Anaeromyxobacter diazotrophicus: one gene and its partners. The protein of the gene in region 1 binds, or shares a complex with, the protein of each later gene. Links are inferred from orthologs where the notes say so. Each region holds a gene or a part of one and is shown in the gene's direction. Other genes may lie near its edges.

Evidence for each region.
Region 2: the proteins of accD (region 1) and accB are in contact, whole or in part, in a solved structure (PDB 8UXZ), measured with the Escherichia coli proteins. The link is inferred for Anaeromyxobacter diazotrophicus from one-to-one orthologs.
Region 3: the proteins of accD (region 1) and HWY08_RS09690 are in contact, whole or in part, in a solved structure (PDB 8UXZ), measured with the Escherichia coli proteins. The link is inferred for Anaeromyxobacter diazotrophicus from one-to-one orthologs.

The regions. Positions count from the first base shown.
Region 1 is NZ_BJTG01000006.1:208,748-218,457, forward strand. What follows is about bases 6,749-9,710. They hold accD (acetyl-CoA carboxylase, carboxyltransferase subunit beta), read left to right. Parts: upstream 6,749-7,780; coding sequence 7,781-8,641; downstream 8,642-9,710. Other genes in these bases: HWY08_RS13915 (hypothetical protein), read right to left, coding at 6,749-6,807; HWY08_RS13920 (MBL fold metallo-hydrolase), read left to right, coding at 6,981-7,781; HWY08_RS13930 (bifunctional folylpolyglutamate synthase/dihydrofolate synthase), read left to right, coding at 8,678-9,710. Also shown: HWY08_RS13880 (cytochrome c biogenesis protein CcsA), read left to right, coding at 1-211; HWY08_RS13885 (DUF6178 family protein), read right to left, coding at 601-2,226; HWY08_RS13890 (N-acetylmuramic acid 6-phosphate etherase), read right to left, coding at 2,223-3,035; rpmB (50S ribosomal protein L28), read right to left, coding at 3,050-3,274; HWY08_RS13900 (phytoene desaturase family protein), read right to left, coding at 3,356-4,903; purN (phosphoribosylglycinamide formyltransferase), read right to left, coding at 4,910-5,584; purM (phosphoribosylformylglycinamidine cyclo-ligase), read right to left, coding at 5,581-6,615; more of HWY08_RS13915, read right to left, coding at 6,655-6,748.
Region 2 is NZ_BJTG01000001.1:417,351-426,833, reverse strand. Bases 3,647-6,381 are described here. They hold accB (acetyl-CoA carboxylase biotin carboxyl carrier protein), read left to right. Parts: upstream 3,647-4,605; coding sequence 4,606-5,157; downstream 5,158-6,381. Other genes in these bases: accC (acetyl-CoA carboxylase biotin carboxylase subunit), read left to right, coding at 5,192-6,381; efp (elongation factor P), read left to right, coding at 4,009-4,581; HWY08_RS01875 (roadblock/LC7 domain-containing protein), read left to right, coding at 3,647-3,917. Outside these bases: HWY08_RS01890 (pilus assembly protein PilP), read left to right, coding at 1-460; HWY08_RS01885 (type IV pilus secretin PilQ), read left to right, coding at 464-2,776; HWY08_RS01880 (hypothetical protein), read left to right, coding at 2,773-3,444; more of HWY08_RS01875, read left to right, coding at 3,558-3,646; more of accC, read left to right, coding at 6,382-6,568; HWY08_RS01855 (tetratricopeptide repeat protein), read left to right, coding at 6,758-9,256; HWY08_RS01850 (ExeA family protein), read left to right, coding at 9,263-9,483. UniProt on the Escherichia coli protein: This protein is a component of the acetyl coenzyme A carboxylase complex; first, biotin carboxylase catalyzes the carboxylation of the carrier protein and then the transcarboxylase transfers the carboxyl group to form malonyl-CoA.
Region 3 is NZ_BJTG01000004.1:242,442-251,945, forward strand. Bases 3,516-6,271 are described here. They hold HWY08_RS09690 (acetyl-CoA carboxylase carboxyltransferase subunit alpha), read left to right. Parts: upstream 3,516-4,287; coding sequence 4,288-5,256; downstream 5,257-6,271. Other genes in these bases: miaA (tRNA (adenosine(37)-N6)-dimethylallyltransferase MiaA), read left to right, coding at 3,516-4,215; hisC (histidinol-phosphate transaminase), read left to right, coding at 5,296-6,271. Also shown: asd (archaetidylserine decarboxylase), read left to right, coding at 1-343; HWY08_RS09675 (hypothetical protein), read left to right, coding at 353-1,924; hisS (histidine--tRNA ligase), read left to right, coding at 1,966-3,213; more of miaA, read left to right, coding at 3,298-3,515; more of hisC, read left to right, coding at 6,272-6,387; cmk ((d)CMP kinase), read left to right, coding at 6,471-7,178; HWY08_RS09705 (DUF8685 domain-containing protein), read left to right, coding at 7,191-7,847; ispH (4-hydroxy-3-methylbut-2-enyl diphosphate reductase), read left to right, coding at 7,935-8,774; HWY08_RS09715 (30S ribosomal protein S1), read left to right, coding at 9,007-9,504. UniProt on the Escherichia coli protein: Component of the acetyl coenzyme A carboxylase (ACC) complex. First, biotin carboxylase catalyzes the carboxylation of biotin on its carrier protein (BCCP) and then the CO(2) group is transferred by the carboxyltransferase to acetyl-CoA to form malonyl-CoA.

The DNA.
Region 1 (9,710 bases):
GGTGAGCATCGTCGCCTTCCAGACCATCCTCATGACCTACCTGGGCGTGAACTACGTGCTCGGCACCGGCCTGCACGCCTACGGCTTCGGCAACTCGCCCATCGTGCTCTGGATGGTCGTGGTGGCGCTGGCCGAGGCGGCCTTCCTCGGCTGGGGCTGGCTGGCGCACCGCCGCCACCCCGAGCCGGTCGAGGCGGCGCTCACGCCCTGAGCCGGGGGCACCCGCCCTCGCCACGCGGCGGGGGCGGGCGTGTCCACCGTGTCACCAGCTCCGTAGGGCGGGGGCTCGTCCCCCGCCGCCCCGCGCCCGCGCACGCGTCGTCGCCCGTGCTCCGCGCCGTGCCAGACTGCTCCCTCGGCCGGAACGCGCACCGCGGTTCCCACGACGCGGTTGCGGAACCTTGCTCCGCGCCGCTGCGCGCCGCGGATCTTCGAGCAGTCCTCACCGCGCCACGGCTCCCTCGGCGCGTTCCGGCGAGCGTGTGACCTGGGGCGGCGCTCCGCAATGGCTCCTCCGCGCGCGCGGGCGCGCCGCGGCGCGAGTCGGTCGGCGCCGAGAGGGCGCGCGGCACGTGAGCGCACCGACGCCCTGGCGGTGGCTCAGGGCGCGACGAGGAGCGCCGCCACGTGCTCGGGGCGGACGGCCGCGCCGTCGCGGAGCGGCGCCAGCTCCTCGTCGCGGGCGCGCGCCAGCGCCGCCAGGAGCTGCCCCGCCTCGCCCGCCCGCGCCAGGCGCGGGTCGTCGAGCGGCGCCAGCGCGCGCGCGGCGGCGGCCAGCTCGGCGGCGGGGATGGGGACCGGCGCGAACGCGCGGCCGAGCCGCTCGTTGGCGAGCGCCGTCAGGTAGAGCGAGGCGAGCCGGGGCGCGAGCGGTCCGGCCGCGCCCGCCGGCGGGCGCAGGCCGAGGTCCTCGCCGAGCGCCGCCAGGCCCTCGGCCAGCCCGAGCGCCTCGGCGGTGCGCGCCACCTCGGCCGAGGCGAGGAACGGGCGCGGCTCGAAGGCCCCCGCCGCCAGCGTGCCCCACGCCTCCCGCGGCAGCTCCAGGCCGGGGAAGTAGCGCGGCCGGCGCGCGGAGAGGGCGGAGAGGAGCTCGCCCAGGGGCGGGTCGAGGAGCGGCGTCGCCCGCGTCCCCGCCCGGCCCGAGGCGAGGAGGCGCTCGGCGCGCCAGCGCAGCTCGAGGAGCCGCCCGAAGCCGCGCTGGAAGAGCGCCTTCACGGCGGTGGTGGCGAGCGCCTCGGCGGCGCGCGCCTCGTCCGCGCCGGCGACCGCCTCCAGCCCCAGCTCGACCAGCGCGCGCGCCGCCTCGACCGCCGCCCGCACCTCGTCGAGGTCGCCCGGGTCGACGGCGTCGGCCACCAGCACCGCGTTGGCGGCGGTGACGAGCTCGAGCTCCAGGTGGGCGCGCTCCTCCGGCGCGAGGCGGGCCGCGGCGCGCGCGAGCAGCGAGCCCCGCCCGAGCCGCTCCAGGAAGAAGCCGGCCGGCCGCCCCGGCGTGCCGGCGGGCGGCGCGGGCCGCGCCGCGGGCTTCGCGAACCACGACAGCGCCTCCTCCGGCGACGGGTAGCCGAGGTCGGAGAGCCGTCCGGTGCGCCAGCGCAGCGCCGTCTCCTCCAGCTCGCTCGGCAGCTCGGAGCGGAGCGACGCGAGGAGGCGGGTCGCCTTGAACGGATCGTCGGCGTAGAGGTCGTCCACGATCCCGCGGACCGCCATGTACTCGGCGCCGTCGGCGTCGAACTCGACGATGAAGCGGTTCTCCGGGGTCCGCAGGAAGCGGTCGCTCTGGAGGTGCGGGTCGGGGTCGGCGTCGAGGTCGTGGATGCGGAGCGCGTCGCGCAGCACGAGGTCCACCAGCTCGACGTCGAGCCGGGCCAGCTTCGCCTTCCAGCGGGCCGCGGCGCGCGGGCTGTCGGTGGACCCCGCGCGCGCCGCGCGCAGCCAGGGGAGGGCGCGGCGCGGCGCGACGTGGTCCCCCTGCCAGGCGGCGAGGTCGAGGAAGGCGCGAAACTGGTCTGCGCTGGCGAGCTGCACCAGCTCGACCGCGTCGGCGAGGCCCACCTCGCGGATGGTGAGGTAGAGGTCGTCGGCCGGCAGGGCGCGGACCACCGCCGCGGGGTCGGGCTGGTCGAGGATGAGGTCGAGCCGGCGCTTGCCGGTGGCGCGCGACAGCGCCGCGCGCACCTCGGCCAGCGCCGCGGGGTCGATGGGCTTCTCTTCGCGCTTCGTCATCGGTCCAGCTCCTCGAGCGCGGCCCGCACGCTCCACCCCCAGCGCGCCAGCGCCGCCCGCGCCCGCCGCTCGCCCACCCGGCCCAGCTCCGCCACCGTCCGCACCGCCCGCCGGCGCAGCTTGGCGCTCGCCGGTGCGACGTCGATCATGCGCCCCGCCCGCACCCGGCCCAGCCGGAGCATGGCGCCGGTCGAGAGGAGCGCCAGCGCCATCTTGGTGGCCGCGCCGGCGGCCATCCGGGTCGAACCCGCCACGAGCTCCGGGCCGGTGGCGAGGACGGCCCGGGCGGCGCCGCGGGGCCGCGCCGCCGGGTTGCAGGTGAGGAGCGCCACCGCCGCGCCGCGGCGCCGCGCCTCGTCGAGCGCGGCGAGCACGTACGGGGTGGTGCCGGAGGCGCTCACGCCCACGACGAGGTCGGCCGCCCCCACGCGCGCGCGCCGGACGGCCGCGCGCCCGGCCGGCGCGTCGTCCTCGGCGCCTTCCACGGAGCGGCGGAGCGCCGCCGCCCCGCCCGCGACGAGCGCCACCACGCGGGAGCGCGGCACGCCGAAGGTGGGGGGACACTCGGCCGCGTCGGCCGCCGCGAGCCGCCCGGAGGTGCCGGCGCCGGCGTAGAGGAGCCGCCCGCCGCCCTCGAGCGCGCGCGCCGCCGCTTCCGCGAGGCGCGCCAGCGCGGGCAGGGCGCGGCCCACGGCGCGCGCCGCGGCGAGGTCGCCCTCGTGCAGCAGCCGGAGCGCGCCCCGCGGGGGGAGCGTGTCGAGCAGCCTGGACCTGGGGTGGAGTCGCTCGGTGGGCGGGAGCCCGGCCATCCGAGACCGGGCGCTCAGGCGCTGGCGCCCGCCCGCCGGGAGGCGCCGTGCGCCGCCTTGGTGACGCGGCCCGCCTTGAGGCAGCGGGTGCACACGCGGATGCGCTGCACCGACCCGTCCACCACCGCGTGCACCGAGCGGAGGTTCGGGAGGGAGCGCGTCTTCGTCTTGTTGTTGGCGTGGGAGACGTTGTTGCCGACGAGCGGCCCCTTCCCACACATTTCGCAGCGGCGTGCCATGTCGTAAACCCCTAGAAAGCGCGCAGATATGAGCTACTCCGGGCGAAAAAGCAAGGGCCTCGTGCGCCCGAGGCCCCGGTTTCAGCGGAGCAGGTCCTTCTTGCCGAGCAGCTCCTGGGCGGCGGCGGCCGCCTGCAGCCCGGCGTGGAACTCTCCCTCGAGGCCCAGCCCGGGGACCACCTCGCGTCCGGCGAAGACCAGGTTCTTGTAGGGCGAGGCGCAGGGCAGCCCGGTGACGCCGAGCGCCTGCTCGAGCTCGACCGCGTAGAGGGGGTGGGGGAGCAGGCGCGAGCCCCGCCGCTCGCGCGGGGAGGCGAGCGCCGGCAGGGACTCGCGGACGAGGTGCCGCTCGAAGAAGGGGATGGCGTCCGCCACCGCCTCCCGGAGCTGCCGCCCGCGCGCCGCCAGCTCCTCCGCGCCGTGCTCCTTCGCGTCGGCGGGGACGAACCCGGCGGCGCACACCACCCGCTCGTCCGGCACGAGCTCGCTCGCGCCCTTGCCCTTGTCGCGGCGGGCCGGGTTGACCTGCAGGAAGACCGCGTTCTCCAGGGCGTCCGCCCCGGCCGCGTCGCGCAGCGCGAGCACGCTGTCGCCGAGCGCCGGCGGCAGGGCGGCGGCCTTCACGACCAGGTTCAAGGCGAGCAGCTGCCGCACCGGGCGGATGCCCTGCAGCAGGCGCGCGAACTTCCCGTCCTCCTCCTCCGGCGGGAGCATGCGCCGCAGCGCGGGCGCGTCGGTGGCGGCGATGAACACGCGCGCCACCCAGGCGTTGGGCGAGCCGGCCAGCCGCACCGCCGCCACCCGCCCGCCGTCCACCTCCAGCCGCTCCGCGAGCGCCGCCTCCTCGTCCCCGCCCAGGATCTCGCCCCGCGACTCGGCGATCTTGCGCCGGATGGTCTCGCGCAGGCCGTGGTGGCCGCCGGCGAGCCGGTAGCTGCCGCGCAGCACGCCGCCCAGGAGCCGCGCCACCGCCAGCGGCGGGGCCGGCCCGTCGAGGTAGCCGAGGAAGCGCTGCGCGATGGCGAGGGCGCCGGTCAGGGGGTGGCCCTCGAGCCCCTCGAACGCGCTCGCCTCGTCCACGTGGCGCCGCGGCGCGCCGGGGGAGGAGGCGGCGAACTTGATCGCCTTCGAGACCGCGCGCCGCTCGCCGAAGCCGGTCGGGGGCAAGGGCGGCATCGCCTTCATGAACGGCGAGGCCGCGTCGAAGAGGCGGCCCAGCTCGGCGAAGGCCTCCTCCAGGCGCGCGGCGTCCGCCGGCCACTCGCGCCGGAGCTCCTGCTGGCGCCGGGCCGGGTCGTGGCCCAGGTCCACCCGGTGCCGGGGCAGGAGCAGCTGCAGGTCCGGCGCGCACGGCTCGAGCGAGCGCACCATGTCGGTGGTGAGCCCGAGCTCGGACAGCGCCAGCTCGGCGGCGGGCAGGAGCCGCGGGGAGGGGAAGAGCGCCGGCGCGTACGGCAGCAGGTACCCGCCGTCGTCGTAGGCGGCGCCCACCCCGTCGTGGTCGACGTGGAGCACCCGGTAGCCGCGCCGGGCCAGGAGCGCGCCCGCCACCACGCCGCCGAGCTGCGAGCCGACCACGCAGGCGTCGTAGATGCGCTGGGTGGCGGGCGGCTTGAAGGTCTTCGCCATGCTCCCTCACTCGTCCCAGGGGGCGCGCAGCGCGCCGAGCTCGGGGCCGCGCGCGCCGTCGACGCGCACGCGGCGGCCCTCGAGCGAGAGCCGCCCGGCCGCGAACCACCCGACCGCCTTGGGGTAGAGGCGGTGCTCCTCGGCCAGGATGCGCGCGGCGAGCGCCTCCTCGCCGTCGCCGTCCAGCACCGGCACCACCGCCTGCGCGATGATGGGCCCGGTGTCGGTGCCCTCGTCGACGAAGTGGACGGTGCAGCCGGCGAAGCGCGCCCCGTAGGCGAGGGCCTGGCGCTGGGCGTGGAGCCCCGGGAAGCTGGGCAGGAGCCCGGGGTGGACGTTCATGACGCGCGGGCAGCCGCGCGACGCGGGCGACGGCCCGAAGGCGCGCAGGAAGGTCGGGGTGAGCAGCCGCATGAAGCCGGCCAGGCAGACGAGGTCGGGCGCGTGCCGGGCGAGCCGCTCCACCACCGCCGCGTCGTAGGCGGCGCGGTCGGCGGCGCCCTTCGACGGGAGCACCTCGGTCGCGACCCCGGCCCGCTCCGCGCGCGCCAGCGCGCCGGCGCCGGAGACGTTCGACAGCACCACCGCCACCCGCGCGTCGATCCGGCCTGCGGCGCAGGCGTCGAGGAGCGCCTGCAGGTTCGTGCCGCCGCCCGACGCGAGCACCGCGAGGCGGATCACCGCGCGACCTCGCAGGTCGCTTCGCCCACCCCGCGCTCGATCCCGCCCACCGGCCAGCTGGCCAGGCCGCGGCCGGCGAGGAGCGCCTGCGCCGCCGGGACGTCCGCCGGCGCCAGCACCGCCACCAGGCCGAGGCCCATGTTGAAGGTGAGGAGCATGTCGTCCCACGGCACCTCGCCCTCGCGCTGCACGAGGTCGAAGATGGGCGGCCTGGGCCACCGCCGCGCGTCGAGCACGGCCTTCGTGCCGTCGGGCAGGTTGCGCGGCACGTTGCCGGGGAGGCCGCCGCCGGTGATGTGGGCGAGCGACTTGACCGGCACCGCCTCGAGCAGCGCCAGCACGTCCTTGGCGTAGATGCGGGTGGGCTCGAGCAGCGCGTCGGCCACGGTGCGCCCGCCGAGCTCCGCGGGGGTCCAGTCGAGGGGGTGGCGCTCGAGGAGGGCCTTCCGCGCCAGCGAGTAGCCGTTCGAGTGGAGCCCGGAGGAGGCGATGCCCAGCACCGCGTCGCCCGGCGCCACCGCCCGCCCGTCGAGGATGCGCGAGCGCTCCACGCAGCCGACGGCGAAGCCGGCCAGGTCGTACTCGCCCCCGGCGTAGAACCCGGGCAGCTCGGCGGTCTCGCCGCCGATGAGCGCGCACCCGGCTTGGCGGCACCCCTCGGCGATGCCCTTCACCACCTCGGCCGCCTGCTCCGCGGCGAGCTTGCCGGTGGCGAAGTAGTCGAGGAAGAAGAGCGGCTCGGCGCCGACGACGGCCACGTCGTTCACGCACATCGCGACGAGGTCGATGCCGATGGTGGCGTGCCGGCCGGCGGCGAACGCCACTTTGAGCTTGGTGCCGACGCCGTCGGTGCCGGAGACGAGCACCGGCTCCTTCCACCGCGCGAGGTCGAGGGCGAAGAGCCCGCCGAAGCCGCCGATGCCGGCCAGCACCTCCTTGCGGAGGGTGGGGCGGGCGAGCGGCTTGATGAGCTCGACGAGGCGATCGCCCTCGTCGATGTCCACGCCCGCGTCGCGGTAGGTGAGCGCCATGGCGCCCGCCTTACCGTAACTGTCGAGGGCCGCGCAAGCTCATCTGGGATAGGCGGCGATCCGCGCCGGCGGCGGCGCCGCGGCCTGCTCGGGCCGGGCCGGCGAGTCGGCGGCGCGGGTGGGGGTGGCGGGACCGGAGGTGGCGACCGCCCACAGGAGCGCGGCCGCGAAGAGGTAGGTGACGAGTCGCATGAACCCTTCCGCGCGCGGCAAGGTACCAGAGCCCGAACCCGGGCGGGAGTTTTCTCGACCCGGGATGGGTGTGGCGCCGTTTGACACCCCTCGCGCCCATTCGATAAGCGTTCGCCCCAGCGCATGCGCCAGCTCGCCCGCCCTCGCCGCCAGGCCCAGCCTGGGGAGCTTCCGTGAGGCTGCGCGTCCTGGGGTGCTCCGGCGGCGAGCTGGGCCGCCACCGCACCACCTGCTTCCTCCTCGACGGCACCGTCGCCATCGACGCCGGGGCGCTCACCTCGTCGCTCACGCTGGACGAGCTGGCGCGGGTCGAGCGCGTGGTGCTCACCCACAGCCACCTCGACCACGTGAAGGACGTGCCGCTCCTGGCCGACCTGCTCCTGGGCCGCCGCGCCCGGCCGCTCGTGGTCCACGCCTCGACCGCCTGCGCGAAGACGCTGGCGGACAGCCTCTTCAACGACCGGCTCTGGCCCGACTTCACCCGCATCCCCGACCGGCGCAGGCCGTTCGTGAAGGTGGTCCCGTTCCACCCGCGCCGCCGCTTCCGGGCCGGCGGCTACACGGTGGATCCGGTCCCGGTCCACCACCCGGTCGACTCGGTGGGGTTCGTGATCTCCGACGGGCGCGACGCGATCGCCGTCTCGGGAGACACCGGCCCCACCGACGCCTTCTGGAAGCTCGTGAACGCCGCCGACCGCGTGCGCGCGATCCTGGTGGAGACGAGCTTCCCCTCGCGCCTGCAGGCGCTGGCCGATGCCTCGGGGCACCTCACCCCGGCCACGCTGGCGGGTGAGCTCGAGAAGCTCGACCGCGACGGACGGCCCGTCTTCCTGTATCACCTGAAACCCGCCTTCGCGGCGGAGCTGCGACGGGAACTCTCGGCGCTCGGGCTGCCGGGCGTTCGCGTGCTCGCCCGCGGGCAGCAGCTGGAGTGGACATCGGGGCGGCGCGTCCCGAGCCGAGGAGTCTCCTAATGGCCTGGTTCTCGAAGACGAAGAAGCTCTCCCGCTCCGGCGACGGCGCGCCGCAGGAGGGCCCCCAGCCCGCCGGCAAGGGCGAGGCGGTCTGGCGGCGCTGCGACGGCTGCGCCGAGGTGGTCTACACGCAGGACTGGGAGCGGCACTGGAACACCTGCCCGCTCTGCGGCCACCACGATCCGCTGCCGGTGCTGCGGCGCCTGGAGATGATCTTCGACCCGGGCAGCTTCCAGGAGCTCGACCGCGATCTGACGCCCCAGGACCCGCTCGGCTTCGTCGACGCCAAGAAGTACAAGGACCGCCTCAAGAGCACCGCCAAGAACACCGGGATGAAGGACGCCTTCATCTCGGGCGTGGGCACCATCGAGGGGCGCGAGGTGTCGGTGGGGAGCTTCGCCTTCGAGTTCATGGGCGGCTCCATGGGCTCGGTCGTGGGCGAGAAGGTCACGCGCGTCTTCGACCGCGCCTACGAGCGCAAGCTGCCGGCGGTGGTCTTCAGCTCGACCGGCGGCGCCCGCATGCAGGAGGGCATCTTCTCGCTCATGCAGATGGCGAAGACCTCGGCCGCGCTGAACCGCTTCCGGTCGATCCACAAGCCCTACGTCTCGGTCATGCTCCACCCCACCACCGGCGGGGTGGCGGCCAGCTTCGCCTGGCTGGGGGACGTGATCCTGGCCGAGCCCAAGGCCCTCATCGGCTTCGCCGGGCCGCGCGTGATCGAGCAGACCATCCGCGAGAAGCTTCCCCCGGGCTTCCAGCGCTCCGAGTTCCTGCTCGACCACGGCATGATCGACGCGATCGTGAAGCGCCCCGAGATGCGCGCCCGCCTCGGGCAGCTGCTCGGGCTCCTGGCGTGACCTGACGCAGGGGCGGGGGCGCAGCCCTCGACCGAGATGGATCCGCACCGCTACCTCGCCTCGCTCCAGCCGCTGGCCATCCGCCTCGGCCTCGAGCGGATGGAGCGCGCCCTCGACGCGCTCGGCCGCCCGGACCGCGCCCTGCGCGTCCTGCACGTGGCCGGCACGAACGGGAAGGGCTCCACCTGCGCCATGGCGGCGGCGGCGCTCCAGGCGGCCGGCCACCGCACCGGCCTCTACACCTCGCCCCACCTCGTCCGCTTCAACGAGCGGATCGCGGTGGACGGCGCGCCGGTGGACGACGCGGCGCTGGCGCGGCTCGTGGGCGAGGTGCGCCGGGCCTGCCCGTGGCACGAGGCGGGCGGCGAGGGCGAGCGGCTCACCTACTTCGAGTTCGCGACCGCGCTGGCGCTCCTCCACTTCGCCGAGCAGGGCCTCGGGGCGGCGGTGCTGGAGGTGGGCCTCGGGGGGCGCTTCGACGCCACCAACGCCGTCCGCCCGCTCGCCTGCGCCGTGAGCCGGATCGGGCTCGACCACACCGCGCTCCTCGGCGAGACGCTCGACGCCATCGCGCGCGAGAAGGGCGGCATCTTCAAGGCGGGCGTCCCGGCGGTGGTCGCGCACGACCAGCCGCCCGAGGCGCTGGCGGCGCTGCGCGCCGAGGCGGCGCGGCGCGGCGCGCCGCTCGCGGTGGCGGCGGCCGGCTACCCCGGTCCGCTGGCGCTGGCCGGGCCGCACCAGCAGGCGAACGCGGCCCTGGCCGCCGCGGCGCTGCGACTCCTCGACGGGGCGGGGCTCCCGGTGCCCGAGGAGGCGATCGCGCGGGGCCTCGCCACCGCCCGCTGGCCGGGGCGGCTCGAGACGGTGGGGGGCGTGCTGCTCGACGGCGCGCACAACCCGGACGGCGCCGCGGCGCTCGCGGCGGCGCTGCCCGTCCTCCACCCCGGGCGCCCGGTCGAGCTCGTCTTCGGCGTGCTGGCCGACAAGGATCACGCGCGCATCCTCCACGCGCTCGCCCCCGCCGTCCGAGCGCTCCACCTCGTCGCGCCGCGCTCCCCGCGCGCGCGGG
Region 2 (9,483 bases), on another replicon or contig:
GCCGGCCGCCGCGCCCCGGCCGCCGCCCAAGGTCGCCGTGGCCGCGCCGGCCGCCGCGCCCGCCGAGGAGAAGGCGGAACCGGCCGCGCGCGAGTGGTCGTACACCTCGGTCGGCAAGCGCGACCCCTTCCACAGCTTCCTGGCCGAGGTGGAGTCCACCCGGAACGCCATGGCCACCCGCTGCGCCACCCCGCTCGGCCGCTTCGAGCTCGACCAGCTGAAGCTCGTCGCCGTCGTGACCGGTCTCGACGATCCAGTCGCGATGGTCGAGGCGCCGAACGGCATCGGCTACAGCCTGCGCCGCGGCGCCTGCGTCGGCCGCAACGGCGGCACCATCTCCGCCGTGCGGAGCGGCGAGGTGGTGGTGGCGGAGTGGGCCACCCGGGCCGACGGGACGCGCGACAGGACCCAGACCGTGCTGCGGCTTCCCAAGGAAGCGTCGCTCAACATCGAGGAATAGCCGATGAACTCCAACCTGAAGGTCCTGGCCGGTCTCGCGCTGTGCGCGCTGCTGGCGCCTGCGTCGCCCCTGGCCGACGCGCCGCGCGCCGCGGCGCCGAACGTGATCCAGGGCATCGGCGTGAGCGACGCGGCGGGCGGCGTGGAGCTCGAGATCCGCGGCACCCGGGCGCCGAGCTACACCGTCTTCAAGCTGCAGGACCCGCCCCGGCTGGTGGTGGACCTGGCCGGCGCCGACGTCTCGGCGGTCTCCGCGCCGGTGGCGGTCGGCAAGGGCGGGGTGCGCGAGGTCAGCACCGCGCAGTACCAGGACGACCGCAGCGCGGTCGGCCGCGTCATCGTCGCCCTCGACGCCGGCGCCCGCTACGAGGTCGCGCCGCGCGATCGCGCGGTGGTGGTGAAGGTGGCGGCCGCCGACGGGCCGGCGCCCGCCGCCGAGCGGAAGGTCGCCGTCGCCGCGCCGAGCCCCGCCACGCCGTCCAGCGCCGCCGAGGAGAAGCTCCCGGCGAGCGACCACGTCCTCTCGCGCCGCGCCGACGAGGCGGCGGTGAGCCGTCCCGCGACCGCCGTCCTGGGCGCGCGCGCCCGCCAGGGCGCGGTGGCGCTCGCCCTCGACGGCGAGGTGGGTCGCTTCGAGGTCCTGGAGCTCGAGGATCCCCCGCGGCTGGCCGTCGACCTGTACGGCGTCAGCAAGGCGCCCCGGTCCGCGGTCGCCCTGGAGGGCCCCTTCCGCCAGGCGCGCTTCGGCCGCGACCTCGGCAAGGTGCGGGTGGTGCTCGACGCCGCCGGCGCCCTGCCGCGGTGCGAGGTGAAGCGCGCCGCCGGCGGGCTCGTCATCGCGCTGGCCGGGAGCTCCGCGCCCGGCCGCGCCCTCGCCCAGGCGAAGGCGGCCGCGCCCTCCCCGGAGGCGAAGGCCGAGCCGGTCAAGGTGATCACCGCCCAGTCGCAGGCGGCCGGCTTCACCGCCACCGCCCCGGCCTACGCGCTCTCCGGCGCGCCGCAGAAGCGCGAGTACACCGGCCGGCGCATCACCCTCGACTTCCACGACATCGAGATCCGCAACCTCCTCCGGCTCATCGCCGACGTCTCCAAGAAGAACATCGTCGTCGCCGACGACGTCACCGGCAAGGTGACGGTCGCTCTCCGCAACGTGCCCTGGGACCAGGCGCTCGACCTGGTCCTCAAGACGAAGGGGCTCGACAAGGAGGAGATGGGCAACGTCATCCGCATCGCCAAGATCGAGGAGATCGCGAAGGAGCAGACCGCCCGCGCCGAGGCGCAGAAGGCGCGCGCGCCGCTGGTCCCGCTCAAGGTGCGCATCATCCCGGTGAACTTCGCCCGCTCGGGCGACGTGGCCGCCCGCGTGAAGGACGTGCTCACCGACCGCGGCACGGTCACCACCGACGACCGCACCAACGTCCTCATCGTGAAGGACATCCCGGAGGCGCTCGCCCGCGCCGAGGGGCTGGTGCGCAACCTCGACACCGAGATCCCGCAGGTCCGGATCGAGAGCCGCATCGTCGAGGCCTCGTCCAACTTCAACCAGGCCATCGGCGTGCAGTGGGGCGGCAACGCCACCGCCAGCGCGGCCACCGGCAACCCGACCGGCCTCTTCTTCCCGAACATCGCCAGCGCCTCGGGGGCGGCCGGCGGCGGTCCGAGCATCGGTACGGCGGGCACCCCCAACTACGCCGTCAACCTGCCCGCCGCCATCGGCCAGGGCTCCGGCGGCGGCCTCGGCTTCCAGTTCGGCTCGGCGGGCGGCGCGTTCAACCTGAACCTGCGGCTCTCGGCGCTCGAGAACCGGGGCGTGGTGAAGACCATCTCCGCCCCCAGCGTCTCCACCGTCGACAACAAGGAGGCCACCATCGGGCAGGGCATCTCCATCCCCTTCTCGCAGGTGTCCGCCTCCGGCGTGAACACGGTCTTCATCGAGGCCAAGCTCGAGCTCAAGGTCACGCCGCACATCTCGGCCGACGGCTCGGTGCTCATGAAGATCAAGGTCACCAACAACTCGCCCAACCCGCAGCTCACCGGCGCCAACGGCCAGCCCTCCATCTCGAAGCGCGAGGCCGAGACCGAGGCGCTGGTGAAGGACGGCGAGACGACCGTCATCGGCGGCATCTACACCCGCCAGACCGCGAGCAGCGTGGCCGAGGTGCCCTTCTTCGGGAAGATCCCCATCCTCGGGTTCTTCTTCCGGACGAAGAGCGAGTCGGACCAGAACACCGAGCTGCTCGTCTTCATCACCCCCCGCATCCTCAACCGCCAGGCGACGACCGCGATCGCGACGGGCGCCGCCGGAGGCCAGCCATGATCCGCAGAACGCTCCCCTTGCTCGCCGCGCTCGGCCTCGCAGCCGGCGTCGCCGGCTGCGGCCGGGACAACCGGGGGTCCGTCGCCATGACCGCGATGTGCTTCCCATCCACCCCCGACTCGACCACCGGCGCCTGCTCGTTGCAGGCGACCTGCACCGCGGTGCTCGCGAACGGAGCGCTGTGGGTCAACCTCGGGACCACGGGCGGCACGCTCGAGTACCCGATCCAGATCGACAACGAGCGCCCCAACAACGCCGATGTGCCGAGCGGTCGCACCAACACGGCCTACGCCATCATCGAGCGGTTCGACATGAAGTACCAGGCGACGGGCTTCACGCTGCCCTCCGCCTTCGCGAGCCAGACGGTCACGGTGCCGGCGTCCGGCACGACCGTGGCCGAGGTGCAGCTCATCCCGGCGGCTACAGGCGTCGCCTTGGCCGCCGTGCTGCCGGCCGGTCCGACGGACGTCCTCGTCGAGGTCTCTGCGCACGGCCGGTACGGCGACGACAGCCCGTTCGACACGGCGCCGTATCAGGTCCCCGTGAGCGTCACGGTGGGCCCCCCCGGTCCACTCATCACGTGCACGAATTCGAGCGGCATTGTCTCTATTCGCCCTGCGTGCCCACAGCAGGGCCAGACGTCGGTCCTAGGTGCTTGCTTGCCCTAGCCCTCGACGCGGCGCGGCGTCGCCGCCGGGCTTGACCACCCGTGGGAGGCCGGGCTAAGAGCCTGGCCTCCCGCCTGCTTCCGGCCACCAGCGCCCCAGGGCGGGGAGCGTCCATGAGCTTCCGCGAGCACCTCCAGACCGTGTGTGACGGCGTCGACGGCGCCCTCGCCTGCTCGCTCATGGGCGTGGACGGGATCGAGGTCGACACGCACCTGGCCGGCCCGGCCAAGCTCGACCTCAAGTCGCTGCTGGTCGAGTACTCGAGCGTGTTCCGCAACGCGCGCGAGGCGGCCGAGGCGCAGCGGGCCGGGCTGGTGGACGAGATCTCGCTGCACACCGGGCAGGTGGTGACCGTGGCCCGGCTGGTCTCACCCGACTACTTCATGGTCGTGGCCCTCACCCCCGAGGGGAACTACGGCAAGGCGCGGTATCTGTTGAGGGTCACCGCCCCGAAGGTGAGGTCGGAACTGTAGCGCCCGCGAGGGCGCCCCTCGACGGCGCGACCGCGACGCCTCCGCGTCGCCGCCGCGCCTCGCGCTATTCGAAAGGACGGAGCACAGCGACATGGCCGACACCCTCGACACCTCCGCGTTCCGCCGCGGGCTCAAGATCGAGATCGACAAGGAGCCGTGGGAGATCGTGGAGTTCCAGCACGTGAAGCCGGGCAAGGGCTCGGCGTTCGTGCGGACCCGCATCAAGAATCTCCTGAGCGGCCGGACCATCGACCGGACGTTCAAGTCCGGCGACGTGGTGGGCAAGCCCGACGTGGAGGAGAAGGAGATGCAGTACCTCTACAAGGAAGGCGACCACTACAACTTCATGGACAACAAGACGTTCGACCAGACGTTCCTCACCGAGGAGCAGATGGGCGACGCGAAGAACTTCATCAAGGACAACACCACCACCCACATCATGTTCTTCAACGGGAAGGCCATCGGCGTCACGTTGCCGAACTCGATGGACCTCAAGGTGGTGAAGTGCGATCCGGGCGTGCGGGGTGACACCGTCTCCGGTGCCACCAAGCCGGCCACCCTCGAGACCGGCTACCAGGTGAACGTGCCGCTCTTCATCAACGAGGGCGAGACGCTCCGCATCGACACCCGCACCGGCGAGTACCTGACCCGCGTCGCGGGCTAGCCCGTCACGCGAAGGAGCCACCTCATGGCGACGAGACGTCTGGAGCAGGCGGAGCGCACGAAGGAGCCGCAGGCCCGCGGCGCTGCGGCGAGCGGCCCCTTCACCCTCGACGAGGTGAAGGCGCTGGTGAAGGTGCTCGAGGGCACCGACGTGAGCTCGCTGCGGTGGGACCGCAACGGGCAGCAGCTCGTGATCCGGCGCGGCCAGGCCGCGCCCGCCACCGTGATGATGCACGCCGCGCCCGTGGCCGCGCCGGTGCCGGCCATGCCGGCGCCGATCGCCGCTGCCCCCGCGGCGGCGGCCGCCGCGCCCGCCCCCAAGGCGGACGCGAAGCCGGGCACGATCGTCACCTCGCCCTTCGTCGGCACCTTCTACCGCGCCCCCTCGCCCGACTCGCCGCCGTTCGTCGACGTGGGGACCGTGGTCAAGAAGGGCCAGGTCCTCTGCATCGTCGAGGCGATGAAGCTCATGAACGAGATCGAGGCCGAGACGCCGGGCAAGGTGGCCGAGATCCTGGTGGCGAACGCCACCCCGGTCGAGTTCGGCCAGCCGCTCTTCCGCCTGGAACCGGCCTAGACCTCTCGCGCGGCCTGGCCGCCCCTGGAGCGACATGTTCAAGAAGGTCCTCATCGCCAACCGCGGCGAGATCGCGCTGCGCGTGATCCGCGCCTGCCGCGAGCTGGGTGTGAAGACGGTGGCGGTGCACTCGACCGCCGACGCCGAGTCGCTCCACGTCCAGTTCGCGGACGAGGCGGTCTGCGTCGGCCCGCCGCCCTCGAAGGACAGCTACCTCAACATCCGCGCCCTCATGGCGGCCGCCGACGTCACCGGCTGCGACGCCGTCCACCCCGGGTACGGGTTCCTCTCCGAGAACCCCGGCTTCGCGGAGATCGTGGAGAAGCTGGGCCTCAAGTTCATCGGCCCGCGCTCCGAGATGCTGCGGCTCATGGGCAACAAGGTGGCCGCGCGCAACTTCGCCGAGCAGGCGGGGCTGCCGCTGCTGCCGGGCGCGCGGGGCGTGCTCAAGAACGGCGAGGAGGCCGAGGGCATCGCCCGCGACATCGGCTACCCCATCATCCTCAAGGCGGCCGCCGGCGGCGGCGGGCGCGGCATGAAGATCGTGCGCGAGGGCGGCGACGTGCGCCGCACCTTCGAGCAGGCCTCCACCGAGGCCCTCGCCGCCTTCGGCGACGGCTCGATGTACCTCGAGCGCTACGTCGAGGAGCCCCGGCACATCGAGCTGCAGATCGCCGCCGACGAGCACGGGAACATCGTCCACCTCGGCGAGCGCGAGTGCTCGGTGCAGCGGCGGCACCAGAAGATCGTCGAGGAGTCGCCCAGCCCCGCCGTCACGCCGGAGCTGCGGCGCGAGATGGGCGAGGTGGCGCTCAAGGCCATGAACTCGATCGGCTACAACAACGTCGGCACGATCGAGTTCCTCATGGACGAGAAGGGCCGCTACTACTTCATGGAGATGAACACCCGCATCCAGGTGGAGCACCCGGTGACCGAGCAGGTCTACGGGCTCGACCTGGTGCGCCTCCAGATCCGGCTCGCGGCGGGCGAGAAGATGCCGCTCGTCCAGGAGAAGATCGTCCCCAAGTTCCACGCCATCGAGTGCCGGGTCAACGCCGAGGACCCGCTCACCTTCGCCCCCTCGCCGGGCAACATCACCGGCTACCACCAGCCGGGCGGCTACGGCGTGCGGGTCGACACCATGGCGTTCGAGCACTACCGCGTGCAGCCGTACTACGACTCGCTGGTGGCGAAGCTCATCTGCTGGGGCGACTCCCGCGACGTGGCGCTCTCCCGCGCCCGGCGGGCGCTCGACGAGTACGTGGTCGAGGGCATCAAGACGAACATCCCGTTCCTGCGGCGGGTCCTGGCGGACCGGCGGTTCGCCGCCGGCAAGTACGACACCCGGCTGGTCGAGCAGATCCTGACCGAGGGGAAGGCGGCCGCCGCCGAGCCGGTGCCGAGCACCTGACCGTACGCCCCCCGGCAGGGGTTGGCGACGATGTAAGTGCGCGAAACTACCCGCGGGATTGGGCCGGGGGCGCCTTGACCGCCCCGGCAGGTTCCACTACGCTTTGGTACGCCCCGCGCCTCGGGCGCGCGCCCCTGCGGCCGCCGCCGGGGCGCGGTGCACCCACACCGAGACCGCCCCCCGCCCGCGATGGCTGTCGACAAGAACAAAGTCACCGCCGAGGCGACGAAGCTCGTCCAGAAGGGACAGTTCGACAAGGCCATCAAGGCTTACGAGAAGGTCCTGGCGGAGGACCCCAAGGACGTCCGCGTCCTGCTCAAGGTCGGGGAGCTCCAGCAGAAGAAGGGCGACAACCCGGCCGCCGCCGAGACCTTCGGCAAGGTGGCCGACGCCTACGGGGAGCAGGGGTTCTTCCTCAAGGCGGTCGCCGTCTACAAGCAGATGCTGAAGCTGGCGCCCGACGACGTGCGGGTCAACGAGCGCCTGGCGGGGCTGTACCAGCAGCTCGGAATCCTCTCGGACGCGATGGCCCAGCTGCAGGTGGTGGCCGCCACCGCCGAGAAGGCCGGCGATCAGGCGAAGCTGCTCGACGTGCTGCGCCGGATGGTCGAGCTCGAGCCCGACAACCTCGCCTCGGCGGTGAAGCTCGGCGAGCTGTACGCGAAGCAGAACCAGCCCAAGCTGGCGCTCGAGCACCTCCGCCGCGCGGCCGACCAGCTCCGGCGGCTCAACCGCGCCGACGAGTACGTGAAGGTCGCGGAGCGCATCGCGTTCCTCGCGCCGGACGACCTGGCGCTGACCCGCGAGCTGGCGCACCTCCACCTCGCGCGCGGCGACACGAAGCGGGCGCTCGCCAAGCTCCAGCTCTGCTTCAAGGCCGATCCGAAGGACCTCGAGACGCTCGGCCTGCTGGCCCAGGCGTTCAAGGACCTGGGCCAGATCCAGAAGACCGTGTCGGTCTACAAGGAGCTGGCGCACCTCCAGGTCGAGAAGGGGCGGCCGGACGACGCGCGCGCCACCTGGCGCCGCGTGCTGGAGGTCGCCCCGCAGGACCCCGAGGCGCTCCAGTCCGCCGGCGCGGGCGCGGGCCGCCCCGCGGCCGCTCCCTCCCGCCCGTCCCCCCAGGCCGCGCCGCCCGCCCCGGGCCGCGCGGCCGGCGGCGGCGGCCGCGCCGCGCCCGCCGCGGACCCGCCTCCGCCGCGGGCGATCCCGAAGCTCCTCACGGAGACCGACGTCTACCTGAAGTACGGCCTGCACGAGAAGGCGCTCGAGCACCTGCAGAAGGTGTTCGCCATCGACCCCGATCACCTGGACGCCCGCGAGAAGGCGCTGCAGGTGCGCGCCGCCCGGGGCGACTCCGCCGGGGCCGCGGACGAGGCGGCGCGGGTGGCGAAGCTGGCGCTGGCGCGCGGGCTGGCCGACCGCGCCCAGGCGGCCGTGGCGCGCCTGCGGGCGCTCGCGCCCTCCCACCCGGCGCTGGCGCAGCTCACGGCGGCGCGCGCCGGGGCCGCCGAGGAGGCGGCCTCGCTCGAGGAGGGCGACGACCTCGTGCTCGAGGTCGAGCCGCCCAGCGCGTCCGGCGAGACCGACGCGCTCGCCCTCACCGCGGCCGGCGAGGCGATCGAGGAGGTGGTCGACGACGAGGAGCCGATCTCGATCGACGACGAGGCGGTGATGCTGGACGACGAGCCGGCGCCCGCCGCCGCGCCGCCGCCGCGCCGCGCCGCCGCGCCGGCCGCGAAGCCCGCCCCGCCCGCCGCCCGCCCCGCCACCGCCCCCGCCGCTCCGGCGCGGATCATCGCCCCGCCGCCGCCCGCCGCGCGGGCGGCCCCGGCGAGCGCCGTCCGCGCCGCACCGCCCCCCGCGCCTCCCGCGCCGGCGCCGGTCGCGGTGCCCGCCGCCTGGACCGAGCCGGCCGCCGGTGGCCAGGAGGATCTCGACGAGGAGCTGCAGGAGATCGACTTCTTCCTCGAGCAGGAGCTGCTCGACGAGGCGCGCGAGGCGCTGCAGCGGCTGCTCGCGGCCCACCCGCGCGATCGCCGCCTCCTCGAGCGCAGCGCGGCGCTCGAGCGGAAGTCCGCGCCCGCCAAGGCGCCGCCGCCCGCGGCGCGCCCGGCGGCGGCGCCCCCGCCGGCGCCCGCCGCCGACGAGAGCTTCGACATCGCGCGCGAGCTGGCCGATGAGCTGGGGACGCAGCCGTCCGCCCCGGTGGAGGACTTCCAGGTCTCGGTCGAGGACGTCTTCGATCAGTTCAAGAAGGGCGTCGCGCAGACGGTGAAGCAGGAGGACGCCGACACCCACTACGATCTCGGCATCGCCTACAAGGAGATGGGCCTCCTCGACGACGCGCTGCACGAGTTCCAGGTGGCGCTCTCGGGCAAGGGCCGGAAGAACGAGATCGACTGCCTCACCATGATGGGCGTCTGCCTGCTGGAGAAGGGCGAGCCGGCCGCGGCCGTCGACGCGTACCAGCGCGCGCTCCGCTCCGACCATGCGACGCCGGAGGTGGCGCGCGCCATCCACTACGAGCTGGCGGGCGCATACGAGGCGAGCGGCGACGTCCCCGCCGCGCTCCAGTTCATCCAGAAGGTCCTCAAGGCGGATCCGGCCTACCGCGACGCGCAGGCGATCGCCAGCCGGCTCTCCGCCGCGTCTCCCGGCCCCAAGAAGAACATCGGCTACGTGTAGGTGACCGTGACGTACCTCGAGTACTACGAGCTGGCCCAGGAACCCTTCTCGAACGCGCCCGTCTCGCGCTTCTACTACTCGTCCGCCCAGCACGCGCAGGCGCTCATGCGCCTCACCCACGCCGTGTCGCAGATGAAGGGGCTGGCGCTGCTGGTGGGGGACATCGGGGCGGGGAAGACCACGCTGGCCCGGCGGCTCCTCGACAGCCTGCCGGAGGACGAGTACGA
Region 3 (9,504 bases), on another replicon or contig:
GGTGCCGGGGCTCTTCACGGTGAACGAGCGGCTCGTCACCTCGCTCGAGACCCCCCTCGGCGCCTGCGCGGTGATCGCGGTCGGCGCCACCATCGTGGGCCGCATCCGCGCCTTCTACGACCCCACCATCCCGGTCTCGAACCTGCCGCGCGCCACCCCGGTCGCGCGCGAGTACCCGACCCCCATGCCGGTCGAGAAGGGCCAGGAGCTGGGCGCCTTCGAGATGGGCTCGACGGTGATCCTCCTGCTCGAGCGCGGCCGCGCCGCGCTGCGCCCGGGGCTCGCGGAGGGGACGCGGGTGCGGGTCGGCGAGGCGATCGGCGGCCCCGCGGCCTCCGCCTAGCGGGCCGGCGTGACGAGGGGCGAGCGCGCCGCCGCGGTCCTCCTGCTCGCCGGCGCGGCGCTGCCGTTCTGGGCCGGGCGCTTCCTGCCGCTGCTCGACCTCCCGCAGCACCTCGGCCTGGCCGCGGTGATCGCCCGCGCCGGCGACCCGGCGAGCCCGTTCGGGCGCTACTACCTCCTCGACGGCGGCGTCACGCCGTACTGGGGGTACTACGGCGCGATGTGGCTGCTCACCCGCGCGCTCCCGGTGGAGCTCGCCAGCCGCGTGCTCCTCTCCGCCTACGCGGCCGGCCTTCCGCTCGCCGCCGCCTACCTGCTGCGGAGCTTCGGGCGCGACGCGCGCTGGGCCGCGTTCGCGCTCCCGCTCGTGTGGAGCACGAACCTCTTCCTCGGCTTCGCCACCTTCCTGCTGTCGCTGCCGCTCTTCCTCCTCGCGCTCGGCCTGGTCGAGCGGCACCTCGCGGCGGAGCGGACCGGGGCGGCGCGGAGCCTGGCGGTCGCGCTCGCCGCCGCGCTCGTCTTCCTCTGCCACGCGCAGGCGTACCTGCTGCTCGGGCTCGGCGCGCTCGTGCTCCTCGCCGCCCACGCCCGCGGCCCGCGCTGGCTCGCCGCCCGCGGCGCCGCCTTCGTCCCCTCGCTGGCGCTCTTCGCCGCCTGGTTCGGGCCGCGCTTCGCGGCCGGCGCGGCGAGCGTCGAGGAGCACACGGCGCGGCACCGCACCTACGGCGGCCTCGCGCGGCTCGGCGCCGTCTGGGAGCCGTGGCGGACCGTGCTGGGCGCCGCCCCGGAGCGGCTCTTCGGGTCCTTCACCGACCGGTCCGACCAGCTCCTCGGGGCGGCGGCCGGGGCGCTGTTCCTGGCCGCGCTGGCGTCCTCCTGGGGGCCGGCCCCGCTCCCGGCCCCGCGGGGGGAGGCGGGCGCCGCGCCGGGCAGGCCGCGCCGCTGGCTCCTCGCGCACCGCTGTGACCTCCTCGCCGCGGCGCTCGCGCTCGCCTACCTCCTCGCGCCGATCGAGATCTCGGGGCAGTGGTACGTCGGCCCGCGCCACCTCGTCTTCGCGGCGCTGGCGCTGCCCCTCCTCCTGGCGCGGCCCCCCAGCGGCCGCCGCCGGTGGCTGGCCGGGGGCGCGGCGGCGGCGGGGCTCCTCCTGGCCGGCGACGCGGCGCTCCAGATCCGCGCCTTCCAGCGGCAGGTGGGCGACTTCGGCGCCCTCGCGCGCGCGCTGCCGCTGGGCGGGCGCGTGCTGGGGCTGCCCTTCGACCTCGGCGCCGCCGGGCCGGTGCGGCTCTGGCCGCTCCTCCACTTCGCCTGCTACGAGCAGGTGCTCGCCGGGGGCGACGTCGGCTTCAGCTTCGCCGGGCTGCCCTCGATCCCGGTCCGCTACCGCCCCGGCATGCAGGCGCCGCATCCGTACGAGTGGCGGCCGGAGGAGCTCGACTGGGCGGCGATGGGCGCCGCCTACGACGCCTTCCTGGTGAGCGGCGCGCCGCGCGGGCGCGGCGGGGCGGAGCTCGTCCGGCACGCCGAGCCGGTGGCGCGGGCCGGCCCGTTCACGCTGTGGCGCCCGCGGCGGCCGCGCTGAGCGTTTGACCGGCCCGACCCTTTCCTCTAGATCCCGCGCCCATGAAGATCTCGGGCGTGAAGGGCATGAACGACCTCTTGCCGGGCGTCGTCGGCCGCTGGCAGGAGATGGAGCGCGTCGCGCGGGAGGTGTTCGCGCTCTACGGCTACCGCGAGGTGCGCACCCCGGCGGTCGAGCCGGCGGCGCTCTTCGCCCGCGGGGTGGGCGAGGCCACCGACATCGTGAAGAAGGAGATGTACGTCTTCGAGGACAAGGGCGAGGAGCGCCTGGCCCTGCGCCCCGAGGCGACCGCCGGGCTCGTCCGCGCCTACATCGAGCACGGCTGCCACGTCGACGGCGTCCAGAAGTGGTTCCTGATGGGCCCGATGTTCCGGCGCGAGCGCCCGCAGAAGGGCCGCTACCGCCAGTTCCACCAGATCGACTGCGAGTGCTTCGGGGTGGCGGAGCCCGGCATCGACGTGGAGCAGATCGCCATGCTCCACGACTACCTCGGCCGCCTGGGCGTGAAGGCCGAGCTCAAGCTCAACACCGTGGGCGACGGGCAGTGCCGCCCCGCCTACCTGGCCGACCTCAAGGCGTGGCTCACCGAGCGCAAGGGCCAGCTCTGCGCCGACTGCAACGAGCGCATCGAGCGCAACCCCCTGCGCGTCCTCGACTGCAAGGTGGAGAGCTGCCAGCCGGTGCTGGCGCAGGCGCCGCGGCTCCTCGACCGGCTGTGCGACGGCTGCCGCGACCACTTCGCGGCGGTCCGGAGCGGTCTCGACGCCCTGGGGGTGGAGTACCGGCTCGACCCGCGCCTCGTGCGCGGGCTCGACTACTACGTCCGCACCGCCTACGAGTTCTCGAGCGACGCGCTCGGCTCCCAGTCGGCGGTGGCCGGCGGCGGCCGCTACGACGGGCTCGTCGAGACGCTCGGCGGGCAGCCGACGCCCGGCATCGGCTACGCGCTCGGGCAGGAGCGGCTCGCGCTCATCCTGGAGGCGATCGGGCGCCCCATCCCCGAGGCGCGCCCGCAGGTGTTCTTCGTGGCGGCCGACGAGGCCGGCGCGCGCGAGGCGCCGGTGTGGGCGGCCCGGCTGCGCAAGGCGGGCGTGCCGTGCGAGCTCGACCCGCGAGGCGGAAAGCTGGCGCGGCAGTTCAAGCAGGCGGAGCGGGTGCGGGCGCGCTACGCGGTCGTGCTGGGCGGGAACGAGGTCGCGAGCGGGCAGGCGAAGCTGAAGGACCTCGACACCCGCGAGGAGACCCCCGTCGCCCTGGCGGAGCTGGCGAGCCGGCTTGCCTCGCGGTGACCTCCGCGGCGGGGGACGAGCCCCCGCCCTACCGGAACCGGAGCGCCGCGGGGCGGGGGCCCGCCCGCGGGGGGGCGCGCCGTGATCTCCGTCCTCTGCATCGCCGGCCCGACCGCCTCGGGCAAGACCGCGCTCGCGGTGGCGCTCGCGCGCCGGCTGGGCGGCGAGATCGTGAGCGCGGACTCGCAGCAGGTGTACCGGGGGCTCGACGCGGGCACCGCCAAGCCCACCCCCGAGGAGCGCGCCGCCGTTCCGCACCACCTGCTCGACGTGGCCGAGCCGGGGGAGGGGATGGACGCCGCGCGCTGGGCGGCGCTCGCGGACGAGGCCATCGCCGGCATCGCCGCGCGCGGGCGGCTCCCCATCGTGGCGGGCGGGACCGGCCTCTACCTGCGGGCGCTCCTGCGCGGGGTGGCCGAGGCGCCCGGGCGCGACCCGGCGCTGCGGGCGCGGCTGGAGGAGGAGGCGGCGCGCGAGGGCCGGCCGGCGCTGCACCGGCGGCTGGCGGAGGTCGACCCGGCGGCCGCGGCCCGGATCGGCCCCAACGACCTCGTCCGCGTGGTGCGCGCCCTCGAGATCGCGGCCGGGGGGCGGACGCAGACGGAGGTGTTCGCCGGCCACGCCTTCGCCGCGGCGCGTTACCGGTACCGGCTCCTGGCGCTCGATCCGCCCCGCGCCGAGCTCCACGCCCGCATCGACGCCCGGGTGCCCCTCCTGTTCTCGCGCGGGCTGCTCGCCGAGACCGCCGCGCTCCTCGCGCGCCATGGCGGACGGCTCCCGGCCAAGCTCCCCCTCGGCTACGCCGAGGCGGCCGAGGTGCTGGCGGGCCGGCTCGAGCCGGGCGAGGCGACGCGGCGGGTCCAGGTGGCCCACCGGCGCTACGCGCGGCGGCAGGTGGTCTGGCTCCGCGGCGAGCGCGAGGTGGAGTGGCTCGCACCACCCGTCGACCCGGACGCGCTCGCCGCCGGGCTCGCGGCATGGCGCGCCGCGGCAGCGCCCTGACGCGCCGCGCCGGGCGCGAACGCCTGGGGCGCATGCCGGGCGCGAGGGAGCGTGCTATAAGCGCCCGCACCCATGGCACGACCCGCCTACGTCATCGACTTCGAGCGGCCGCTCATCGCCCTCGAGTCCAAGATCGCCGAGCTGAAGCAGCTCTCCGGTGGCGCCGCCGTCGACTTCACCGAGGAGATCGTCAAGCTCGAGAAGAAGGCGAAGAAGCTGCAGGCCGAGATCTTCAGCGACCTCACCCGCTGGCAGACGGTCCAGCTCGCCCGCCACCCGAACCGGCCCTACTTCCTCGACTACCTCGGCGCGCTGTTCACCGACTTCTTCGAGGTGGAGGGCGACCGCCGCTTCGCCGCCGACCACGCCATCGTCGGCGGGTTCGCGCGCTTCGACGGCGAGCCGGTGGTGGTGCTGGGCCAGCAGAAGGGGCGCAACACCAAGGAGAACCTGCACCGCAACTTCGGGATGGTCCGGCCCGAGGGCTACCGCAAGGCGCGGCGGCTCTTCGACCTGGCGGAGCGCTTCCGGCGGCCGGTGCTGTGCTTCATCGACACGCCCGGCGCCTACCCCGGCATCGGTGCCGAGGAGCGCGGCCAGGCCGAGGCGATCGCGGTGAACCTCGAGGTCATGTCGAGCCTCTCGGTGCCGAGCATCTCGGTCGTCATCGGCGAGGGTGCCTCCGGCGGCGCCATCGGCATCGGCGTCACGAACCGCATCCTGATGCTCCAGTACGCCTGGTACAACGTCATCTCCCCGGAGAGCTGCAGCTCGATCCTCTACCGCGACGCCACCAAGGCACAGAAGAGCGCCGAGGCGCTCCGGCTCACCGCGCGCGACCTCAAGGAGTTCGGCATCATCGACGAGATCGTGAAGGAGTCGGCGGGCGGCGCCCACCGCGATCCCGCCGAGACCGCCGGCTTCGTGCAGGACGCGCTGCGCCGCCACCTGGCCGAGCTGAAGCAGCTCTCGCCCGAGGGCCTGGTCGAGGATCGCTACCGGAAGTTCCGCGCCATGGGCGTCTTCACCAGCGAGGCCTGAGGTACCGCTCGGGGCGGGGGGAGAGGTATATAGATCGGCATGCTCCCGGTCCCGCCGTACGTCGCCGCGCTGCAGCCCTACGTCCCCGGCAAGCCCATCGAGGAGGTCGAGCGGGAGTACGGCGTCTCGAACGTCGCGAAGCTCGCCTCGAACGAGAACGCGCTCGGCCCCTCACCCCGCGCGGTCGCGGCGGCGCGCGAGGCGTGCGCCAAGGTGCACCTCTATCCGGACGGCTCCGCCTTCGCGCTGCGCGGCGCGCTGGCGAGGAAGCTCGGCGTCACCCCCGAGGAGCTCGCGGTCGGGAACGGCTCCAACGAGCTGCTCGAGCTCGTGGTCCGCACCTTCGTGGCCGAGGGCGAGGAGACGCTCACGGCCGAGGGGAGCTTCGTGGTGTACCGGCTCGCCAGCCAGGCCCACGGGCGGCGCTGCGTCGAGGCCCCCATGCGCGAGCGCCGGTACGACCTGCGCGCGCTGGCCGAGCGGCTCTCGCGCCGGACCCGTGTCGTCTTCCTCGCCAACCCCGACAACCCCAACGGCACCTACTTCTCCGAGGCGGAGCTGCGCGCGTTCCTGGAGGCCGTCCCGCGCGACGTGCTGGTGGTGCTGGACGAGGCGTACGTCGAGTTCGTCGACGCGAAGGACTTCCCCGACGCGCTGGCGCTGCGCCGCCGCTTCCCGCAGCTCGCCGTCTCGCGCACCTTCTCCAAGATCTACGGGCTGGCCGGGCTGCGCCTCGGCTACCTGGTGGCGAGCCCGGAGGTGGTGGCCTTCCTCGACCGCGTGCGCGCCCCGTTCAACACCAGCCTGCCGGCGCAGGCGGCGGGCGTGGCGGCGCTCGAGGACGAGGAGCACCTGGCCCGCAGCCGCGCGCTGGTGGCGAGCGAGCGGCCCTTCCTCTCCGCCGGCCTGCGCGCGCTCGGCGCGACCGTGTGGCCGTCGCAGACGAACTTCGTGCTGGCCGACTTCCCCGGCCGCCCCGGCGGCGCGCTCTTCGAGGCGCTCCTGCGCGAGGGCGTGGTGGTGCGGCCCATGGGCGGCTACGGGATGCCCACCGGCCAGCGGATCACCCTCGGCCTGCGCGCGGAGAACGAGAAGCTGCTCGGCGCGCTGAAGAAGCTCCTCCGCGCATGACGAAGCGAACGGCGAGCGGAGGCGGAGCCGGAGGAGGCTCTGCCGGAGCGAGCGGGGGGCATGGGGGGGCAGCAGGCCCCCCCATCTCCAGACGTCCTTTCATCGTCGCCATCGACGGGCCGGCCGGCGCCGGCAAGAGCACCGCCGCCCGCCGGCTGGCGGGGCGGCTCGGGTTCGCCATGGTGGACACCGGCGCCATCTACCGCGCGGTGGCGCTGGCGGCGACCCGCGCCGGGGTCGCGTTCGACGACGACGCCCGCCTCGGTGACCTCCTGCCGGGGTTGGCCATCCGCTTCGAGCCCGCGCCCGGGGGCGGCCAGTGCGTGCTGCTCGATGGCGAGGACGTCTCGGCGGAGATCCGGACCGCCCCCATCTCGCTCGGCGCGAGCGCCGTCTCCGCCCGGCCGGTGGTGCGCGCCGCGCTCCTCGGCCTGCAGCAGCGGCTCGCCACCGCCGCCGGCCACCGCGGGGCCGTGCTCGAGGGCCGCGACATCGGGACGGTGGTCTTCCCCGACGCCGACGTGAAGTTCTTCCTCACCGCGACGCCCGAGGTGCGGGCGCGCCGCCGCCACGACGAGCTGGTGGCGAAGGGCCAGCCGAGCACGCTCGCGCAGGTGCTCGCGGACCAGCAGAAGCGCGACCGCGACGACAGCGAGCGGGCGGTGGCGCCCCTGCGTCCGGCGGACGACGCGCTGCTCGTGGACACGAGCGGGCTGCCGCTCGACGGGGTAGTGGAGGCGCTGGCGGACGAGGTCCGGGCCCGGCTGGCCGCGCGGGCCCAGCCCGGCTAGGATGCGCCGCGGATGGACGGGCTGGAGCGCGCCTACGGACCGAAGGAGTGCGGGAGCTGCCGGCTGTGGCGCCCCATCCTGGAGGACGAGCGCGGGCCGATCGGCCCCTGCCGCCTGCGCGTCCGCACCGGCGACTTCCCTGGCTCGGCGCCCCGCTGCGAGCGCTACCTGGCGCGGGACGAGGCGCTGCCGGCCAGGCCCCCGCCGCCCCCGACCCGCCGCCACGCCGCGGCGCCACCGCGCGTGCACCACGCCGAGCCTCTCGCCCCCGGGCAAGGACCGGGTGGGGCCGCGCTGGACCACGACATCCCCGAGGAGATCCTCCACATGACGCGCGAGGAGTTCGCCCAGGCCATCCGCGACGTGCTGCGCGAGGAGCAGGCGCAGGTGCAGCTCTCGCCCAAGTGGGAGGGCGGCACCGCGCTGCTGAAGCCGCGCGACCCGGCCCTGCAGGCCAAGGAGATCCCGCTCGACCAGCTGTTCCACAAGGTGGTCATGGTGCGCGACCGGCTCCGGGTGCTGGAGCAGAAGATCAACGCGCACGACAAGCTCACCGACGCCGAGAAGGTCGATCTCCAGTCCTACGTGACGAAGTGCTACGGCTCGCTCACCACCTTCAACGTGCTCTTCCGCGACGAGCGCGACCGGTTCGTCGGCGAGAAGGCGTGAGCCGAGCGGCCCGCCCGCGGCGTTGCGCGGGCGCGCCCCCGCGGCCATAAAGCAGGCGGACCGAGAGCAGGGAAGGACGGGGTGGGCATGGAAGTCCGCATCGCGAAGACCGCCGGGTTCTGCTGGGGCGTCCGCCGCACGGTGGACCGGGTGATGGAGGTGGCGGGCGCCGCCAGCAACCCGGTCGTCACGCTCGGCCCCATCATCCACAACCCGCAGGCCGTCGAGCGGATGCGCGCGCAGGGCGTCGGCACCGTCCAGGCCGTGGCCGAGGTGGAGCGCGGGACGACGGTGGTGGTGCGGACCCACGGCGCGATCCGCTCGGAGCTGCAGGCGGCCAAGGAGCGCGGGCTCTCGGTGGTGGACGGGACCTGCCCGTACGTGAAGTACCCGCAGGCGATGGCCCGCCGCCTCTCCGGCGAGGGCTACCACGTCGTCGTCGTCGGCGACGCCGCCCACGCCGAGGTGAAGGGCGTCCTGTCCTACGCCGAGGGGCCGTGCACGGTGGTGAAGCCCGGCGGCCCCATCCCGGAGATCGACGCCAAGCGGGTGGCGGTGCTGGCCCAGACCACCTGCATCGGCGCGGAGTTCGAGCGGGTGGTGGGCGCGCTCGCGTTGCGGCACCGCGAGGTGCGGGCGGTGAACACGATCTGCAACGACACCGACGAGCGCCAGGCCGACGCGCGCCAGCTCGCCTCCGAGGTGGACGCGGTGGTGGTGGTGGGCGGGAAGAACAGCGCCAACACCCGCCACCTGGCCGAGCTCTGCCGGCAGATCCAGCCGCGCACCTGGCACGTCGAGACCGAGGAGGAGCTGCAGCCCGGCTGGTTCGAGGGCTGCAAGGTGGTCGGGCTCTCCGCCGGCGCCTCGACGCCGGACTGGGTGGTCGAGGGCGTGGCGGCTCGCCTGAGGAGCCTGCCCGCCTAGCGGGGCGCCGCCCGTCCCCCGGCCTGGTGCGCCTTGACGGCGCAGGGGCGGCCGGGTAGGTTCCCCCCTTCTTTTTGTAGGCTGGGGTGTGCCCGGCTTACGAGCGCCACCGCCTCGCTCCCCGGACGGACCGGCGCGCCTCAGACCAGGGGTCAAACGAAGCAGACTTCCGGCGGCGCCTCCTCACCCTCGGCGCCCCGCCAGCCCGCGCGAGAGATAGAGCCCGAACCGAATGGAGACTCAGACCACCCGTACGCCCGAGATCGAGACCGAGGACTTCGCGACGCTGTTCGCTCAGAGTGAGAAGACGAGCGGACCCATCGAGGAGGGCAAGGTCGTCAGCGGCACCGTCATCCAGCTCACCAAGGACTATGCCGTCATCGACATCGGCTACAAGTCCGAGGGGCAGGTGCCGATGAACGAGTTCGTCCCCGCGCCCGGCCAGGAGCCGGCGGTCAAGGTGGGCGACAAGGTCGAGGTGCTCGTCGAGTCCCGTGAGAATGACACCGGGATGGTCGTCCTCTCCAAGGAGAAGGCCGACAAGATGCGCATCTGGGACGAGATCTCGGCCGCGTGTGAGCGCGACGAGCTCGTCGAGGGCATCATCGTCGGGCGCGTGAAGGGTGGCCTCTCCGTCGACATCGGCGTGAAGGCCTTCCTCCCCGGCTCGCAGGTCGACATCCGCCCGGTGCGGAACCTCGACAAGATGATCGGCGAGAAGTTCAAGTTC